2 regions of the Acidovorax sp. SRB_24 genome follow, and region 1 is predicted to be linked to the other one. Evidence: predicted binding sites of a transcription regulator. Region 1 holds the regulator's gene; the other holds the start of a gene.
What was found. The regulator FNR, encoded in region 1, switches genes on or off when oxygen is low (the NO sensors DNR and NnrR bind a similar motif). The targets are predictions, from matches to a motif close to TTGATNNNNATCAA.

Region 1 (9,110 bases):
GTCGAGCGCCGCACGTGGCAGTTGCGCGGGCTTGAGACTGCGTCGGATGCCCAGCTCGGGAACGCTTTCCAGATCGAGTACCGGCGCCTGGCCCTGGGGCACGCGCGGATCGTGCACCATCACCTTGGGACGCAGCGGGCGCGAGGAATTGACGGAAAGCACGATGGCAAACTGGTCGTTGACCAGTTGCACGATGGAGCCTGGTGGATACACCCCCATCATGCGGATGAAAGCCCCCAACGTGACTGCTTCGAATTGGCCCTTGAACTGCGCAAACAGCACCGACAGTGCTTCATGGGGCGTCAGCGCATCGGCCGCCCGCGCAGGGTTGCACAGGCCATCGTAGCGGTTCACCAGGGCCAGGATGCGCCCCGCCTTCCCCATGTCGTCGCCCAGCAGATGCAATGGGAAGCCGCTGCCATCGGCCATCTCGTGGTGCTGTGCGATGGCCGTCAGCACGGCGCTGGAGAAACCCATGCGCTGCGCCAAGGCCACCGACTTGCCCACATGCGACTGGTAAAGCGCCAGTTCGGCGGCAGACAGGATTTCGGGTGTCCAGACGCCCTTTTGGCGCAGGTGCATCTTGCCCAGGTCATGGAGCAGTGCCGCCAGCCCCAAATCCTGAAGCTCCTCAGCGGCCATGCCCTGCGCCTTGCCCAGCAGCAAACTGAGCACCATTACGTTGACCGGGTGCAATGCGCTGCGCTCACCCACCCCCTCAGAAAGGAGACGGATGACGGAATCGCCGCTGTGCAGCAGCGCATCAACACACTCTGATACCAATTCCCGACTGGTGTCGCGTGCATAGCTGATGTTGTCGGCAGCCGCAGCCACCAGCGCGCAGTAGCGCTGGGTCGCCACCATGAAACGCTGATCGCAGCGCGCGAGGCTTTGCCGGTACGCGCTCGGGCCGCTCGCCTGTGCCGAAGGGTCTACAGCGCCAGCGATGGGCGAGGACACCTGAGCTTCTGGCATTGCGTCGCCGCGTTCGAGGCCGGCGGAACCCGCTTTTTCTAAGACAGTCTCGTTCGGGAAAAGGTCGCCTTTTTCAGGAAAATACCGCACCTTCTCGAGCCCGAGGCTGCGAAGTGTATCGATCTGCGCTGAAGATGAAATCCGGAAACTGCTCACCGGAAAGGGATGGTGCATCCAGCCGATGTCAAGCTGGACAAACATGCCAACGCGCAGCTGAGCGGGATCGATAAGGAGGGAATTTTTCACTTCGGGGTGCCTGACGTCGAGGATTACACCCCACACGGTTTGGCCGCCATTATGGGTGTCATCTTGTAACGCTACCACAATGCGAGCATGCATTGTGCACGCCCTGCAGCCGCGCTAGCGGCACCACAGAGAAGGGCGATACACCAGGTCCATCCATAAAGCCCAGCTGGCCACGCCGCACAGCGCCATGCCCGCCAGCCGCGTGCCCCAGCTGGCGCGCGCGGCGTTAAGGCGCGCGCGCAGGCGCAGCCACAGCCAGGGGCCTGTCACCAGCCACACGCCGCTGCCGACGGCAAACAGCGCCATGGACAAAGCCCCCTGCAGGGCACCGCCACTGAGCGCGGCCACCAACAAAGCCGAATACAGCAAGCCACAAGGCATGAGCGCCCACGCGAACCCGGTCACGAACACCCCTCCGGGAGCGGCCACCACGGGGCGCACGCGCGCCCACACGGCGCGACCCGCGTCTTCCATCCACGCAGGCTGGCGCGCCTGCACCACCATCATCAGCCCCCAGGCCAGCATGGCGACGTGCAGCAGCGTCCAGACCGGGCGCAAGGCCATGGTCTGCTGCGTCATCCAGGCCAGGCTCTGCATCGCGATGGCCGCCACAGCCCCCGCGCTCGCATAGCCCGCCAAACGGCCACCATGGTAGGCCCACAGACGCCGGGCCTTCCCGCCCCTGCGCATCCACTGCAGCGGCTGCACGGTGCGCGGCTCGCTGGTCTGTGCCACATCCTCGCGGCCCATACCGGTCACCGCGCTGCAGGGGGCAGCACACATGGCAAGGCAGTGGGGCCCACCCACGAGCCCCATGACCAAGGCAGTCCAGGCGATAGAAGCAATCATGAACCCTAAATGATGCGCGAAAACCGCGCCCGGTTGCGGTCGGCCTGCAAGTACCTGTCAAACACGATGGCGATTCCGCGCACGAAGTACCAGCCCATGGGCGTCACCTCCACACCGTCGTCGCTCATGCGCACCAAACCCTGCCCGGCCATTTCCTGCAGCTGCTCCAGTTCAGCGGCAAAATACTGCCGGAAATCCAGCAGCCAGGCCTGCTCCATCGGCTCAAACAGGATTTCGCCCTGGCACATCAAGGCCATGATGGCAGCGCGCCGCACCAGATCGTCGCGCGAGAGCGCCAGGCCGCGCACGATCGGCAGCTTGCCCTGGTTGAGGCAGTCGTAATACTCATCGAGCGTCTTGGCGTTCTGGCTGTAAGTGGCGCCCACGCGGCCGATCGCGGAAACCCCCAAGGCGATCAGATCGCAGTCGGGCTGCGTGCTGTAGCCCTGGAAGTTGCGGTGCAGTCGCCCCTGGCGCTTGGCCACGGCCAGGGCATCTTCGGGCAACGCAAAATGGTCCATGCCCACATACACATAACCCGCCTGGCGGAAGGCTTCAAGCGAGCGCGACAGCATGGCCACCTTGGCCGACGCCATGGGCAGATCGGCCGAGATGATGCGGCGCTGCGGCTTGAAGCGCTCTGGCAGGTGCGCGTACGCGTACAGCGCAATGCGGTCGGGCCGCAGCTGCGCGACCTGCGCCAGCGTGCGGTCGAACGACTCCGGTGTCTGGCGCGGCAGGCCATAAATCAGGTCGACATTGACCGACTCGAAACCCAGGGCCCGGGCCTCCGCCACCAGCGCAAACACCTGCTCCGCAGGCTGGATGCGGTGCACGGCCTTCTGCACTTCCGCATCGAAGTCCTGCACACCGAAGCTCAGGCGGTTGAATCCCAACTCGGCCAGCAGCGCCAACCGGTCCGCGTCCACCGTGCGCGGATCGACCTCGATCGAATACTCGCCGCCCGGCGCAAACGTGAAGCTGCGCCGCAGCATGGCCATGAGTTCGCGCAGGCCCGCGTCGGACAAAAACGTGGGCGTGCCCCCGCCTAGGTGCAGCTGGCTGACCACCTGCCCCCCCCCGCAATGGGCCACATGCAAGTCGACCTCGCGGCTCAGGTAACGCAGGTAGACATCGGCACGCTCTGGGTGTTTGGTGATGATCTTGTTGCAGGCGCAGTAGTAGCACAGCGACTCGCAAAAGGGAATGTGCACATACAGCGAGAGCGGCAGCGCCTTGCCCGCAGCGCCGAGACGGCGTTGCTGCAAGGCAAGCACGTACTCATCTTCCCCAAACGCCTCGACAAAGCGGTCGGCCGTGGGATAAGAGGTGTAGCGCGGCCCGGGGACGTCAAACCGGGTGAGCAATTCGGGGGTAACAGCGGTCATGGAAAAAGCCTTCCTAGCGAACCAGCACACTGTGCAACACGGAAGCGCCCCTGTCCTTGACTTTGATCAAGGGTGTCTGCCGGGGTGGATGGTTCATAATTTGACCCATGTCAGACGCACCCTCCACCCGCACCGCCCTGGCGTCCCCAGCTTCGCCCTCCGACACTGCGCATGGGACGCACCACAGTGGCAGCATTCCCATCCAGGTGACGCCCCAAGCGCTCAAGGTGGTCTGCTCCAACTGCAACCTGCGCGAGCTGTGCATGCCCATGGGCTTGAACGATGCGCAGCTGCAGCGCATCGATGAAGTGGTGGCGACACGCCGCAAGGTCAAGCGCGGTGCCACGCTGTTTCGCAACGGCGAGGAGTTCACCTCGCTGTATGCAATCCGCACCGGGTTCTTCAAAACCTGCGTGGCCACCGAGGACGGGCGCGATCAGGTCACGGGCTTCCAGATGGCGGGCGAGATCATCGGCCTGGACGGCATCGTCAACGACCGGCACACCTGCGATGCCGTCGCCCTCGAAGACGCCGAGGTTTGCGTCATGCCTTTTGACCGCATTGAGGAGCTGTCGCGTGAAGTGACTGCGCTGCAAAGCCATGTACACAAGATCATGAGCCGCGAAATCGTGCGCGAGCACGGCGTGATGCTGCTGCTGGGCAGCATGCGCGCGGAAGAGCGCCTGGCCGCTTTCCTGCTCAACCTGGTGCAGCGCCTGCACACGCGCGGCTTCTCGCAGTCCGAGCTGGTGTTGCGCATGACGCGCGAGGAAATCGGCAGTTACCTGGGCCTCAAGCTCGAGACCGTGAGCCGCACCTTCTCCAAATTCGTCGAGGAAGGCACCATGGAAGTCAAGCAGCGCCATGTGCGCATCATCGACCCCGATGCGCTCAGGCGCCTTGTCAATCCGCAAAACTGCGGCTGATGAGCGCCTGCGCTGCGCTTATGCAAGACTGCAACAAGGCGACGCAAAAAAAGCCCCTGTCCGCTTGGAAAGGCGTTTTTTTCCCAGTAGCATCACCGGGCCAGTGGAGAAGCAGGTTTTCGCTGGTTCAATGACCACCCTAAAAAGGAAAACCCAACATGGCAACTGCAAAAAAAGCCCCGGCCCAGGCCGCCGCTGCTGACAAGGCCGCCGCTCCCGCCAAGAAGCGCACCCCCAACGCAGCCTTCATGAAGGCCCTGACGCCCAGCCCCGCCCTCGCCGCCGTGGTCGGCAATGCGCCGCTGCCGCGCACCGAAATCATCAGCAAGCTGTGGGTCTACATCAAGGCGCACAACCTGCAGGACGCCGCCAACAAGCGCATGATCAATGCCGACGCCAAGCTCAAGGAAGTCTTTGGCAAGCCCCAGGTGTCGATGTTCGAGATGGCCGGCCTGATCGGCAAGCACGTGAAGTAAGTCAGGCAGCTGCACTTTTTCTTCCAAGCCGGCTTAGGCCGGCTTTTTTTCGCCTGTGCTTCCGGTCCGCTGTGGTTTTTGCGACCAATGCGAATGAGAATGCATTTCATTTGATTTATCATGGCGTGCTTGTCGAAGCACAGCCAGTTTCCCAGCCACTGCCTCGCGTTCCCTGCTGACACCCTTGCGGTGTCGGTTGTATTTTCAAACCCGACGGAGGCCAGATTGGCACAACCACGCGCACAGCGCCGCAACCCCGCACTGCATTCCCCGCAGCCCCCCGCCCCCCTTTCCGCAGCGTCGCCTGCCGACAAGGCCATGCTGCCCCTGGGCGCACTGATGCTGGCCGCGTCCGTGGGCAGCTGGGCGCAAACCACCGAGACCGCCACGCCCACTCTCTCGACCGTCACCGTGCACGGCAGCGCCGAGATCCAAAGCAAGGACACGCTGCGCGCCAAGAAGACCACCGTGGGCAAGGGCAACCAGGACATCCGCGACATCCCCCAGTCCGTGACGGTGTTCACCGAAAAGCTGATGAACGACCGCAACCAGGACGACTTCCGCGACGTTCTGCGCACCACGGCGGGCGTCACGTTCCAGGCGGGCGAGACCGGCGAGGAAGACGTGCGCCTGCGCGGCTTCTCGCTGGGCCAGGCCGGTGACATCTACACCGATGGCATGAAGGACGCACCGCTGTACGAACGCGACACCTTCAACCTCGACCGCGTCGAGGTGCTCAAGGGTTCGGCCTCCATGCTGTTTGGCAAGGGCTCGACCGGCGGCGTGGTCAACCAAGTCAACAAGGCGCCGCTCCTGATCGACCAACACGAAGCCTCGTACACCCTGGGCACGGGCAAAGAGCACCGCCTCACGGGCGACTTCAACTGGAAGACCGGCGAGAACGCAGCGCTGCGCCTCAATGCCATGGTGCACAGCGCCGACAATTTCGGCGCCAAGCAGGACAAGCGCGGCATTGCGCCCACCTTCAGCTGGGGCATCGGCACGCGCGACGAGTTCTCGGTCGGTCTGTACTACCTGGATGTCCAGGGCCGCCCCAACTACAACCACCCGTGGATCAGCGACAACGGCAAGATCGTGCCCACCTTGCCGGCCAGGAACTACTACGGCCTGGCCAGCGACCACCTCAACACCTCGTCGCAGTACCTGACCCTGGGCCACATCCACCGCTTCGGCGACGGCGGCGAACTGCAGACGCGCCTGCGCCACGGCCAATACGAGCGCGACCTGCTGGCCAGCGCGATCCGCTTTGGCTCGCCCATCACGTCGCTCGACCAGATCAACGCCAGCACGCCGCTGACGCGCGCATCCAAGGGCCGCATCGGCGAAAGCACGATGACGCAGATCCAGAGCGACTACACGAATTCGTTCCACTGGGGCGGCAAGAAGCACGACATCCTGGCCGGCGTCGACTACTACCACGACGACGCCCACCGCAACTCCAGCTATGCCAACCCGGCCGGTAATTCATCGGCCACCAACGGTCTGGGCACTTTCGTCGGCACGCCCAACAACGGCGCGTCGGCGCCCGATGCGCGCGCGCCAGTGGCCTTCAACACCTTCAAGGCCCAGAACATCGGCCTGTACGTGCAGGACACGATGGCGCTGACCTCCACCGTCAAGCTGGTCGGCGGCCTGCGCTACGACCAGTTCAAGGCCTCGTACCGCAACGCCAGCGGCGCCTTGAGCGACGAAACCTCCGACGGCCTGTGGAGCCCGCGCGTGGGTGCGCTGTTCCAGCCCAACGAGCTGGACTCCTACTACCTGTCCTATGGCTCCTCGTTCAACACCTCGGCGGACACCTACCAGTTCGGCAACGTGAGTGCCAGCACCGGATCGCTGGCCGACACGCCACCTGAAAAAAGTCGCAACATCGAGATCGGCGGCAAATGGGAGCTGTTCGAGCGCCGTGCGCTGCTGGGGGTGGCCGCGTTCTACAGCGAAAAATTCAACGAGCGCAACACCGACCCCGACAACCCGGGCTACCTGCTGTCGGGCAAGCGCCACGCCGCTGGTACGGAGTTCAACTTGGCAGGCCGCATCACGCCGAAGTGGGACATCTTCCTGAACCACACCTGGATTCCCAACGCCAAGATCGACAGGAGCACCACGCCCCTGGCGGCCAACGGCGGCGGCGCGCAGGTGCAAGGCGACCGCCCGGGCCTGACCCCCAAGCACAGCGGCAGCATCTGGAGCACCTATGTCCTGACACCGCAATTGCGCGTGGGTGCCGGCCTGACCTACCGTGGCAAGCAAAACCCCGAGGGTGCGCGCAACCTGGCGGCGAGCGGCTTTGCCACGGCCGACGCCATGGTCGAGTACAGCTTCGACGACAAGACCACGCTCAAGCTCAACGTCAGCAACCTGACCAACAAGCTCTACGCCGACACGCTGTACCGCGGCTTCTACGCCCCGGGCACTGCGCGTTCGGTCCAGCTGACGCTCAAGACGCGCTTCTAAACCCTGCCCCCACCTGTTGCGGACCCACCATGTTCTTGCACCTCAAAAACATTCTCACCCCCGAAGAGGTCCAGACCGCCCGCGCCCTGCTGGGCGCCGATGCGCCCTGGGTCGATGGCCGCAGCAGCGCCGGAGGCCAGGCCCTGACGCAGAAACGCAACGAGCAACTGGCGCAAGACAGCGCGCCATCACACGAGCTGCGCGCGCTGGTGCTGGCGGCGCTGCAGCGCGACGCGCTGTTCTTTTCCGCCGCGCTGCCCAAGAAGATCTTCAACCCGCTGTTCAACCGCTACAGCGGCGAGAGCAATTTCTACGGCGCCCATGTCGATGGCGCCGTGCTGCGCTCCAAGGCGCCCGAGCAATGGGTGCGCAGCGACATTTCCTGCACCCTGTTCCTGGCCGGGACCGAGGAATACGAGGGCGGCGAACTGCGCATCCAGGAGGCGCACAGCGAGCGCCACGTCAAGCTGCCGGCCGGCGACATGGTGCTCTACCCCAGCTCGACCGTGCACCAGGTCGCGCCCGTCACGCGCGGCGCGCGCATCGCCAGCTTCTTCTGGATCGAGAGCATGGTGCGCTCGACCGAGCAGCGCCTGCTGCTGTGGAACATGGACATGGACTTGCTCAAGCTGCGCAGCCGCGTCGGCGACAGCGACCCCGCCGTGGTCGGCCTGACGGGCACGTACCACAACCTGCTGCGCATGTGGGCCGATGCCTGAGGCCAGCCCCGCACGGCGCGTGCTACCCAGGAAACCTAAAACGATAGCTACCAGCGCTTGCCCATATTGGGCTGGAGCCCATTTTGACCACAAAACCCGTCCCCTCCCTGCAGCGGCACGCCGTGCCCCCCGGCACCGCCAGCCTGGCCGACCATGAGCGGCTGGCGCGCCAGTGCCTCGACGACAACGCCTGGGCCTACTTCAGCGGCGGCGCGGCCGACGAGATCACGCTCGCCGCCAACCACAGCGCCTGGGACCGGATCACATTGCAGCCGCGCGTGCTGCGCGCGCTGGCCGGCGGCCACACGCGCACCACGCTGCTGGGCCGCACGCTGGCGCACCCGATCCTGCTGGCCCCCATCGCGTTCCAGCGCATGGCGCACCCCGATGGCGAACTGGCCAGCGCCTATGCCGCAGCTGCCCTGGGCGCGGGCCTGGTGCTCAGCACGCAGTCGAGCACCCCGGTCGAGGCAGTGGCGCAGGCCATGCAGGGCGATCCGGCCAGCGGCCCGCTGTGGTTCCAGCTGTACCTGCAGCACGACCGGGGCTTCACGCGCGAGCTGGTGCAGCGCGCCGAAGCCGCCGGCTGCGACGCCCTGGTGCTGACGGTGGATGCGCCCACCAGCGGCGCGCGCGACCGCGAACGGCGCGCGGGCTTTCGCTTGCCGGCCGGCATCTCGGCCGTGCACCTGGCCGGCCTGGCGCCCCCGCCAGCGCGCCTGCTGTCCCCGGGGCAAAGTCCCCTGTTCGATGGCCTGCTGCACCACGCCCCGACCTGGGCCGATGTGCAGTGGCTGCAATCGGTCACGCGCCTGCCGGTGCTGCTCAAGGGCGTGCTGCACCCCGACGATGCGCGCCAGGCCGCGGCGCTGGGCGTGGCCGGCCTGATCGTCTCCAACCACGGCGGCCGCACGCTCGACACCGCGCCCGCCACGGCCCATGCCCTGCCGCGCGTGGCGCAGGCCGTGCAGGGCGCGCTGCCGCTGCTGGTGGACGGCGGCATCCGCCGCGGCACCGACGTGCTTAAGGCGCTGGCGCTCGGCGCCAGCGCCG
Region 2 (9,110 bases), on a different contig from region 1:
ATGCATCGCTGGCCGACATCAAGAAGGCCTTTCGCCAGAAGGCGTCGTTCTACCACCCCGACAGGAACCCGGCGGCGGACGCTGCCGAGCGTTTCCGCGCGGTGCAGAAGGCCTACGAAGTGCTGTCGGACGATGCGCTGCGCACCGCCTACGACGACAACCGCCGCCGCAACCTGCTCGACGACCCGCTCGAGACAGCGCGGGAAATCTGGCACAACTACACAAAGAGTTTTCTTCCCTCGTGAAACTGTCCCCCTACTTTTATGACCTGCGCAAGGCCTACCAGGCCGAGCTCGACGACCTGATCTCCGACTCCGAAGGCAAGGACGTGCTGCGCAAGCGCCTGGCGCAAAAGCGCAGCGAAATCGGCTTCCTGGTGCAAATGATGGAGTTCAGCCCCGAGATGGTGGCTGTGGTCTTCCACCAGGGCTTTCGCTTCGGCAAGCCTGCGGCCATGGAGCAGGTGCTCGGCCTGCACGCCGACAAGCTGCCCGACTGGCACAGCCTGGGGCACGCGGTCACCCTGGAACCCTGGGCCGCCAGCCTGGCGCAGACCGTGCTGCGCGAACCGCAGGGCGCCAGCTTCATGACCGTGGCCGCCGCGCTGGAATACCTGCACCAGCAGGCCCGCATGGCGCCGGTGGCCGCCGGCGCCGACGACGACGGGGACGATGCCGACGAAGAGGCCGCCGAGCACGACGACGACTTCAGCGCCCTGAGCGCCGACGACGCGCGCGACCCGCACACCAGCCGCAGCCGCGAGGAGGCCAGCGCCGACTGGCTGGCCGAGCAGGGCTTCGAGCGCAAGGACTGACATGAACCACCTGGCACTGATCACCCAAACCACCAGCCTGATCGCCGCAGGCGACATCGTGGGCGCCGAGGCGGCCCTATCCGAACTGGCCGACACCGAGGGCGACCGCGCCCTGATGGTGGTGCTCGACCAGCTCGCGCCCAAGGACGTGCTGGCCGTGATGCGCGAGTACGACGACTCGAAAGAGTCCGTTGTCAACCTGCTGGTCACGCCCGAGCAGTTCGCGCGCGCCATGGTGCTGGAGAAGCAATACAAGGACCTCACGCACACGCACCTGCGCAGCATGGTCAACGCCGTGGTCTTCCGCGACGGTGCCGACACCGTCGAGTTCCTCAACGCCATTGGCGACCTCGAAGGCGGCAGCGAAGCCCTGGCCAACTATTTCACCGAGAAGTGGAGCCGCATCGAGGCCTTTGCGCGCACCGGGACCTTCGATGCGACCGAAGACTATGGACTGATGCTGAGCGACGACGAACTGCTGGCCTCTGCCTATGTGCGCCCCCGCGTCGAACAGGACGAGGTCGCCGACCGCGACTGGATGCAGCTGGCCTGGCTGCTGCGCTACGAATGCCGCGACCTGTTCATCGAGATGCTGCTGGTGCTGCGGGCCAAGGCCCGCGCCCACGATCTGGGCCTGGACGAGGGCGACGAGCACGCCGAAGAGGACGACGGCAAGTTCGAGACCAGCGACACCGACCGCGGCAAGGCCACGCCGGCGGCGCGCACGTCCGACGAGGAATCGGCGATCTAGCGCGATGGACACGACACCTTCCGCCTCGGCGCTGTCGCTGCACGACGCCCGCCCGTACTTTGAAAAAGCCTTGGCCTATGGCGTGCAGCACGGCATCATCGACGCGGCCAAGCTGGCTGCCATCGACGCCGACGCGCCCAAGGGCATGGTGCAGATCGCGCGCTATTTTGGCAGCGAATTCCTGCGGCCCGAGCTGGAAAAGGCACGCGAGCGCATGGTCAGCCTGGTCAGCCTGTGCCTGCAGGAGAGCAGCGGCGGCGACCTGCAGCAGGCCGCCGAGGCACTGCGCGAGCACTCGTTCCTGTCGCGCTCCAAAAGCGGCTCCGACATGCTCAAGCGCCTGATTGCCATGCCCGAGAGCAGCCACTTCGGCATGGTCGGCCATGCCGAGGCGCAGACGCCGCTGCTGGCGATCTGGTCGCTGCGCAGCCATGCCGACTACCGCGCCGAACTGGCCCGCCGCAGCGAAATTGCCGAGGCCGTGGGCGCGGCGCTGTGGCTTGCCGCGCGCTGCCAGCTCGACGCCGGCGACCTGGAAGAGGCCGGCACCGACGCCGAGTCCGTCATCCGCACCGCGCTGCTGTGGCGCGCCCTCGCGCCCCGGTCCACGGGCTGGCCCACTGCGGCGGCGCTCGAAAAGGCCCTGGCGGCGCAGCGCAAGCGCGCTGCCGGCGCGGCGCTTGCGGCGCCCGCGGTGGCTTTGCCGCCGCAGCTGCCCGCGCCCTGGCACGCGTTGGTGCAGGCGCAGTGCGAGGCGGTGCGCGCCGACTGCGCGCTGCTGCTGGCCAGCAGCGACAAGCAGCAGCGCGCACTGCTGCGCCCCCTGGGCCGTCTGCGCGCGCGCTACTTCCTGCAGGACGATCCGCTGGCCGACGTGGACGACTACGAGCGCGCACTGGCCGAAGGCGCCGCCCTGGACGGTGCCGATGGGCTGGACGAAGCACCGGCGCCCGCCAGCAAGACCTGGGACAAGGCCACCGAGGGCCGCCAAGACGAGCATGCGCTGCTCACGCTGTTCGTCTGCCTGGCTGCGGGTATGCCCAAGAAAACATTGCTCACGGAAAAAAGCGCCACGGCGCTGCTGCGCAAGATCGACAGGAGCGGCTTCGACGCCGAGCGCGCCACCGCCTTCATCCGCCAGCATGCGCCGCAGGCCTGGGCGGACAGCTACCTGGCCCTGTGGAGCAGCTTCGTGCAGGAGTCGCAGGCAACGCTGTGCAGCGACCGCGTGGGCGCGCAGCAGGAAGCGCTGGCGCTGCTGCGCCGCGAATGCCACGTGGTGGCCGGGTAATTCGGTTCCTCCGCCAACTGCGCGCCACGGCCGGGCGGGACCGCAGCACCTGCACTGTCGTTAAAAGGTCATATCGGATGGCCCTTTGCTCCAGGTCAAACAATACCCCTACACCTCCTGGGAATAATGCCATTGACCCGCTGGCACCGCATCGTCGCAGCCCGCGGCGGGCGCTCCCCACGCGGGCGAGGCAATTCGGGCGGCGGCACCACTAGGAGTCTTTTCATGACAACCCGCAAGCTGGCGCGCATTGCTGCCCTGGCAATGACCACACTGGCGTTGACAGCCTGGGCGCAACACAAGGCCGAGGGCGTGACGCCCGCAGAAATGAATTACCAGGCCGGCTCTTCGCCCCTGGCAGACGAGCCGATGTACCAGAGCACGAACCCCAAGGCGCCCAAGATGACGCAGGCCGAGTTCGACAAGGCCCGGCAGACCTATTTCGAGCGCTGCGCCGGCTGCCACGGCGTGCTGCGCAAGGGGGCCACCGGCAAGCCGCTCACGCCCGACCTGACGCTGGCCAAGGGCACGGATTACCTCAAGGTGTTCATCGCCTACGGCTCCCCCGCCGGCATGCCCAACTGGCAGACCTCGGGTGAGATGACCGAGGCGGACGTGGACATGATGGCCCGCTACATCCAGCAAGATCCGCCCCAGCCGCCCGAGTGGAGCATGGCGGACATGAAGAAGACCTGGAAGGTCTCGGTGGCGCCCAAGGACCGGCCCACCAAGAAGATGAACAGCTACAACATCGCCAACATCTTCTCGACGACGCTGCGCGACACCGGCGAGGTGGCACTGATCGACGGCGACACCAAGCAGATCATCAACATCGTCAAGACCGGCTATGCGGTGCACATCACGCGCACCTCGGCGTCCGGCCGCTACCTGTTCGTGATCGGCCGCGACGGCCGCGTCAACATGATCGACCTGTGGCTGCCCAAGCCCGACAACGTGGCCGAGATCCGCATCGGCCTGGAAGCGCGCTCGGTCGACACCTCCAAGTTCAAGGGCTTCGAGGACAAGCTCGCCATTGCCGGCGCCTACTGGCCGCCTCAGTACGTGATCATGGACGGCGACACGCTCGAGCCCAAGAAGATCGTCTCCACGCGCGGCATGACCGTCGATACGCAGGAGTACCACCCCGAGCCGCGCGTGGCCGCCATCGTGGCCTCGCACTACAAGCCCGAATTCATCGTCAACGTCAAGGAAACGGGCCAGACGCTGATGGTGGACTACTCCAACCTCGAATCGCTCAAGACAACCGAAATCGGCTCGGCGCGCTTCCTGCACGACGGCGGCTGGGACTCGTCCAAGCGCTACTTCATGGTGGCCGCCAACAACAGCAACAAGATCGCTGCGATCGACGCCAAGGACGGCAAGCTCGCCGGCCTGGTGGAAGTGGGCAAGATCCCGCACCCCGGCCGGGGCGCCAACTTCATCCACCCCCAGTTCGGTCCCGTCTGGGCCACCGGCCACCTGGGCGATGAAACCATCTCGCTGATCGGCACCGACCCCAAGAAGCACAAGCAGTACGCCTTCAAGGAGGTTGCCAAGCTCAAGGGCCCGGGTGGCGGCGCGCTGTTCATCAAGAGCCACCCCAAGTCCAAGCACCTGTACTCGGACGCCCCGCTGAACCCCGACACCAAGCTGTCGCAGTCGGTCGTGGTGTTCGACATCAACGCCCTCGACAAGGGCTACACCGTGCTGCCGATCGCCGAGTGGGCCGGCCTGCCCGACGACGGCGGTGCCAAGCGCGTCGTGCAGCCCGAATTCAACAAGAACGGCGACGAAGTGTGGTTTGCGGTGTGGTCTGCCAAGGACAAGGCGTCTGCCCTGGTGGTCGTGGACGACAAAACGCTCAAGCTCAAGGCCGTGATCAAGGACCCGCGCCTCATCACGCCCACGGGTCACTTCAACGTCAACAACACGCAGCACGACGTGTATTGATGCCGCCGGCGCTGCGCCGAAGCACTGGGCTTTGGGGCAGTTGCCACACCAAAAAAACCGCCGGGGGCATGCCTCCACCGGCGGTTTTTTCATGGCAAGCGGGCATTAACGCCGCAACAGGCCGCTCACCGGGCCAGCGCCTTTCGGTTCCACGGCATCGCCATGAGCACGCGCGCCAGTCCGCAGAAACCCGAAATGCCCGCGAACACCAGGCCCACGCCGGCGAAGCCCGACAGCGCATGGAACCACGGTGAAACGGTGGCGCCCAGCACCGCGCCGAGCACAACCATGGAGCCGGCGGCAATCTGCACCTGGCGCGACAACTCGAGCGGCTGAGTGGCATCGGCCACGACGGGCAGACCGGCCTGCTTCCAGGCGTCCAGTCCACCTTCGAGCGCATAGGCATCGCCGGGCGTGCTGGCGGCCAGGGCTTGGGCGTTCATCCGCGTGCGGTTGCCGGAGCGGCAATGGAAGATGACCGCGCGGGCTGCGCCAGTGGCCAGCGCTTGGCTTGCCAACTGCTCCATGGGCACATGGCGCGCCTGTGCGATGCGTTCGCGCGCATTCTCATCGGCGGCGCGGATGTCGATCAACACGGCGCCGTCCACGATGAGTTGCCGGGCCGCCTGGGGGGAAAGGGGCTGGAGTGACATATTGATTTCCTTGTCATTGCCTGGGTTGAGACTGTTCAGGGACAAAAGATGGCCTTGAGTGTGGCCACGAGCTTTTCCACATCGGGGTTGTCAATGCGGTAGTACAAGGTCTGCGACTCGCGCCGGAACGCCACCAGCCCTTCGTCGCGCAGTTTGGCGAGGTGCTGCGACAGCGCAGACTGGCTCAGTTCCACCTGCTCTAGCAGCGCGCCCACCGGCAATTCGCCATGCTCGATCAGGAGACACAGCACGAGCAGTCGATGCCCATTGCCAAGCGCGCGCAACAGGGCGGCTGCCTTGTCCGCGCCTTCTTGCAGGAACAGGCGGTCTTTTGGGTTCAGTTCCATCTTGCGGATTAATTAGATTTATCTAATTTAGACGATTCTAATGTAAATGCAGCCTGCCTTGTTTGCAAGGCCACCGCCGCGCCCACGCACGGAAAACCGGGCCGCAGCGTAGGCCAGGTAACCGCTCCAGCACTACTGGATTGATAGCTTCCAACGCTTGATGGATAGGCGCTAGAGTCCGGTTTGGCTTGAAATTTAACCAGTGGGCGGCGCATTGCGTGGGCCGCCGCGCAGTGCCACGACCCTGCGCGCGCAGTCCACCAGCTGGTGGATCAGAGGCAGCCGTGCGGATGAGCGCAGCCACATCGCGCCGAAGCGGCGGGCCTGCGATTGCAGCGGCAATGGAATGCGCACCACGCGCTGGCTATCGAGCAGGGGCAGGGCGGTATCCGGCACCAGCGAGACGCCCAGCCCGCGGTCCACCATCATGGCAATCGCCACCAGCGAGCTGAGCTCGAAGCGCTCTTGCGGCGCAATGTGCGCGGCGTGCAGGTAGCGGTCCGCCAGCTGCCCGCCGCCCAGGCTGCGGTCATAGCGGATCAGTGGCTGTGTGCGCAGCAGCGCGTGCGGGTCTTGCCCCGCGAGGCGGCTCGGCGCCAGCAGCACCAGCGGCTCTTCGCGCAGCAGCGTCCAGTCAAAGGTCTTGGCCAGTGGAAACGATGGATAAAGGCAGATGGCCGCGTCCAGATCCCCCTGTTGCACCGCTTGGTACAGGTCCCTCGTGGTGCCGGATTGAAGGAAGACCTTCACCTCTGGGCATTTCTGCACAAAACGCGCCAGGATGTCGGGCAGCAGGCTGTGCATGGCGGTGTTGATGGTGCCAATCAACAGTTCTCCGGCCGTGTCTTCGCTGTGCACCGTGGCCTTGGTTTCCGTCAGCTCCCGCAGCAGAAGCGGGGCGCGTTGGGCGAGACGGTGCCCTGCGGGCGTAGGGAGCACCGTGCGCCCGGCACGGGCCAGCAAGGTGACGTTGAATTCGCGCTCGAGCGTTCGGATCTGCTGGGCCACGGCAGAAGCCGTGATGTTCAGGCGGCGCGCGGCTTCCGACATCGAGCCGGACTCCACGACCAGCAGGAAGCTGTGCAGGTAGCTGGTTTCCATAAACATAGATTTTCTGTCATTTGATCCAAGAATATGCATGCATTTCTTTGCTTTTGTCTGAGCACAATGCAGGCCATGAGAAGCAAGCTGTTTGTCCCCGGATCGCGCCCCGAACTCTTTGCCAAAGCCCTGCAGGGCTTGGCCGACAGTTTGTCTTTCGACCTGGAAGACGCCGTGGCAGAGTCCCGCAAAGCGCAGGCGCGCGCATTGCTGAGAGATTTCCTGCGTGCGCAGCTGCCACCGAACCACGGCAAGACCCTCATCGTGCGTGTGAATGCCATGGACACGGTGCACTTCGAAGCCGACATCGCGGCCGTGGTGCAGCCCGGCGTGCACATCGTGAACCTGCCCAAGCCGGAAAACACCGACCAGGTGCGAGCCGCGGCTGCGCAGGTCGAACAGGCCGCGCGCGCCAATGGGTGTTTTCAGCCGCCGCGTCTGCTGTTGAATATTGAGTCTCCGAGGGCCCTGCGCATTGCCGCGGAACTGGCTGGCGCACATGCCAGCGTGGTGGGCCTGCAATTGGGTCTGGGCGACCTGTTCGAACCGCTGGGCATCGCGCGCCGTGAGCCTGCGGCCATCCAGCAGGCGATGTTCGCGGTGCGCATGGCGGCCGCGGAAGCCGGGGTGTATGCGTACGACGGCGCCTTTGCCAACATCCAGGATACCGAAGGCTTTGTGGCGGAGGCGCAGCTTTCAAAGCGACTGGGCTTCTTGGGTAAGACCTGCATCCACCCGAGCCAGGTGGCGCTGGCCAACGAGGTGTATCGACCGTCGAACGAAGAGATTGCGCACGCACTCAAGGTGGTGCAAGCCGCGAGCGCGGCGGAAGCGGACGCTGTAGGCGCCTACGTCGTTGACGGCAAGATGGTGGATGCGCCTTTTGTACGGCGTGCCCACGCCATCGTCGAGGGCGCGCGCAGTCTCGGGCTGCTGCCCTCCGCCCACCCGCATTGATATTTGTTCAAGCCCCTTGGCGCCTCGCGAAGAACGCGCTTTATCCACCATCCTCAGGAGACAACATTGAAAAACAACATTGCGAAACATCACCGCACTGCCATTGCGGCGGCGCTGGCAGGCCTTGGACTGATGGCCGGGGCCGTACAGGCGCAGCCACAGGGCAGCTATCCCAGCAAGCCCATCACCATGGTGGTTCCTTACCCTGCAGGCGGCTCGAACGATGTGTTTGCGCGCCAAGTGGCCAAGGAGATGGGCGATGCACTCAAACAGCCCGTCATCGTGGACAACCGCCCCGGGGCCAGTGGCAATACCGGCACCGCTTCTGTCGCGAAAGCCGCGCCCGACGGTTACACGCTGGTGGCCGTGTCTTCGAGCATGACGACGAATGCGGCCATACAAACGAAGCTGCCCTTTGACCCGGTCAAAAGCTTTGCGCCCGTGGCGATGTTTGCAAAAGGGCCGTTCATCGTAGCGGTCAGCAATGACTTCGAGGCCAAGACGCCGGCCGATCTGCTCAGGCTGGTCAAGGCCAACCCCGGCAAGTTCAACTACGCCTCGTCAGGCACCGGCAGCGTGAACCATTTCGCCACCGAACTGATGCGCGCGCAGGTGCCAGGCTTTGACATCACGCACGTGCCTTACAAGGGACAGGGACCGGCGGTGACCGACCTCGTGGGCAACCAGACGCAACTGATGGTCTCGAGCGGACCGTCGATCCTGCCGATGGTGCGTGGTGGCAAGCTGCGTGCGATCGGCATCACCAGTTTGGCGCCGAGCCCCGTCGCACCGGAGCTGACGCCGATGTCGACAGTGATCCCAGGCTATGAATTCGATCTGTGGTGGGGCCTGCTGGCACCGGCTGGCACGCCGCCAGACATCGTGAACAAGCTCAATGCCGCTGTGAACCAGGCTTTGTCGAAGCCGCAGATGATCGCCAATTTCCTGCGGGAAGGCGCCATTGCCACGACGGTCAGCCCGGCCCAGTTTTCCCGGGTGATCGCGCAGGATGTGGAGCGCTGGAAGAAGCTGGCCAAGCAGCAAAACATCGTCGCCGACTAAGGTGATGCATTGAGCGGCCCATTTGTGTATTGAGCGGAGATTTTGATGCGTTCCAAGTCCGATGATGGCGAAAACACCCTGCCTGTGCGAAGCGGACCTGCCGGGCCTTTGAGCGGATTGCGCGTACTCGACCTGAGCGCCTACATCGCGGGGCCGTATGGGTGTTCGCTGCTGGCGGATCAGG

Region 2: a site for FNR is predicted at 2,942-2,955, ahead of B2J89_RS07075 (nitrite reductase). Genes of this name have one in related genera too.

Annotation. Positions count from the first base shown of each region.
Region 1 covers NZ_MWOM01000011.1:2,205-11,314, reverse strand. Annotated here, with positions in the region: gene B2J89_RS05620 (HD-GYP domain-containing protein) at 1-1,221, opposite strand, end outside; gene B2J89_RS05615 (sulfite exporter TauE/SafE family protein) at 1,336-2,070, opposite strand; gene hemN (oxygen-independent coproporphyrinogen III oxidase) at 2,076-3,458, opposite strand; gene fnr (fumarate/nitrate reduction transcriptional regulator Fnr) at 3,566-4,384, shown strand; gene B2J89_RS05600 (SWIB/MDM2 domain-containing protein) at 4,543-4,860, shown strand; gene B2J89_RS05595 (TonB-dependent receptor) at 5,179-7,338, shown strand; gene B2J89_RS05590 (Fe2+-dependent dioxygenase) at 7,368-8,057, shown strand; gene B2J89_RS05585 (alpha-hydroxy acid oxidase) at 8,141-9,110, shown strand, end outside.
Region 2 covers NZ_MWOM01000014.1:28,068-37,177, forward strand. Annotated here, with positions in the region: gene B2J89_RS07055 (DnaJ domain-containing protein) at 1-245, shown strand, start outside; gene B2J89_RS07060 (hypothetical protein) at 242-814, shown strand; gene B2J89_RS07065 (hypothetical protein) at 816-1,565, shown strand; gene B2J89_RS07070 (hypothetical protein) at 1,570-2,856, shown strand; gene B2J89_RS07075 (nitrite reductase) at 3,082-4,806, shown strand; gene B2J89_RS07080 (rhodanese-like domain-containing protein) at 4,932-5,459, opposite strand; gene B2J89_RS07085 (helix-turn-helix transcriptional regulator) at 5,495-5,806, opposite strand; gene B2J89_RS07090 (LysR family transcriptional regulator) at 6,002-6,907, opposite strand; gene B2J89_RS07095 (CoA ester lyase) at 6,983-7,864, shown strand; gene B2J89_RS07100 (tripartite tricarboxylate transporter substrate binding protein) at 7,997-8,926, shown strand; gene B2J89_RS07105 (CaiB/BaiF CoA-transferase family protein) at 8,972-9,110, shown strand, end outside.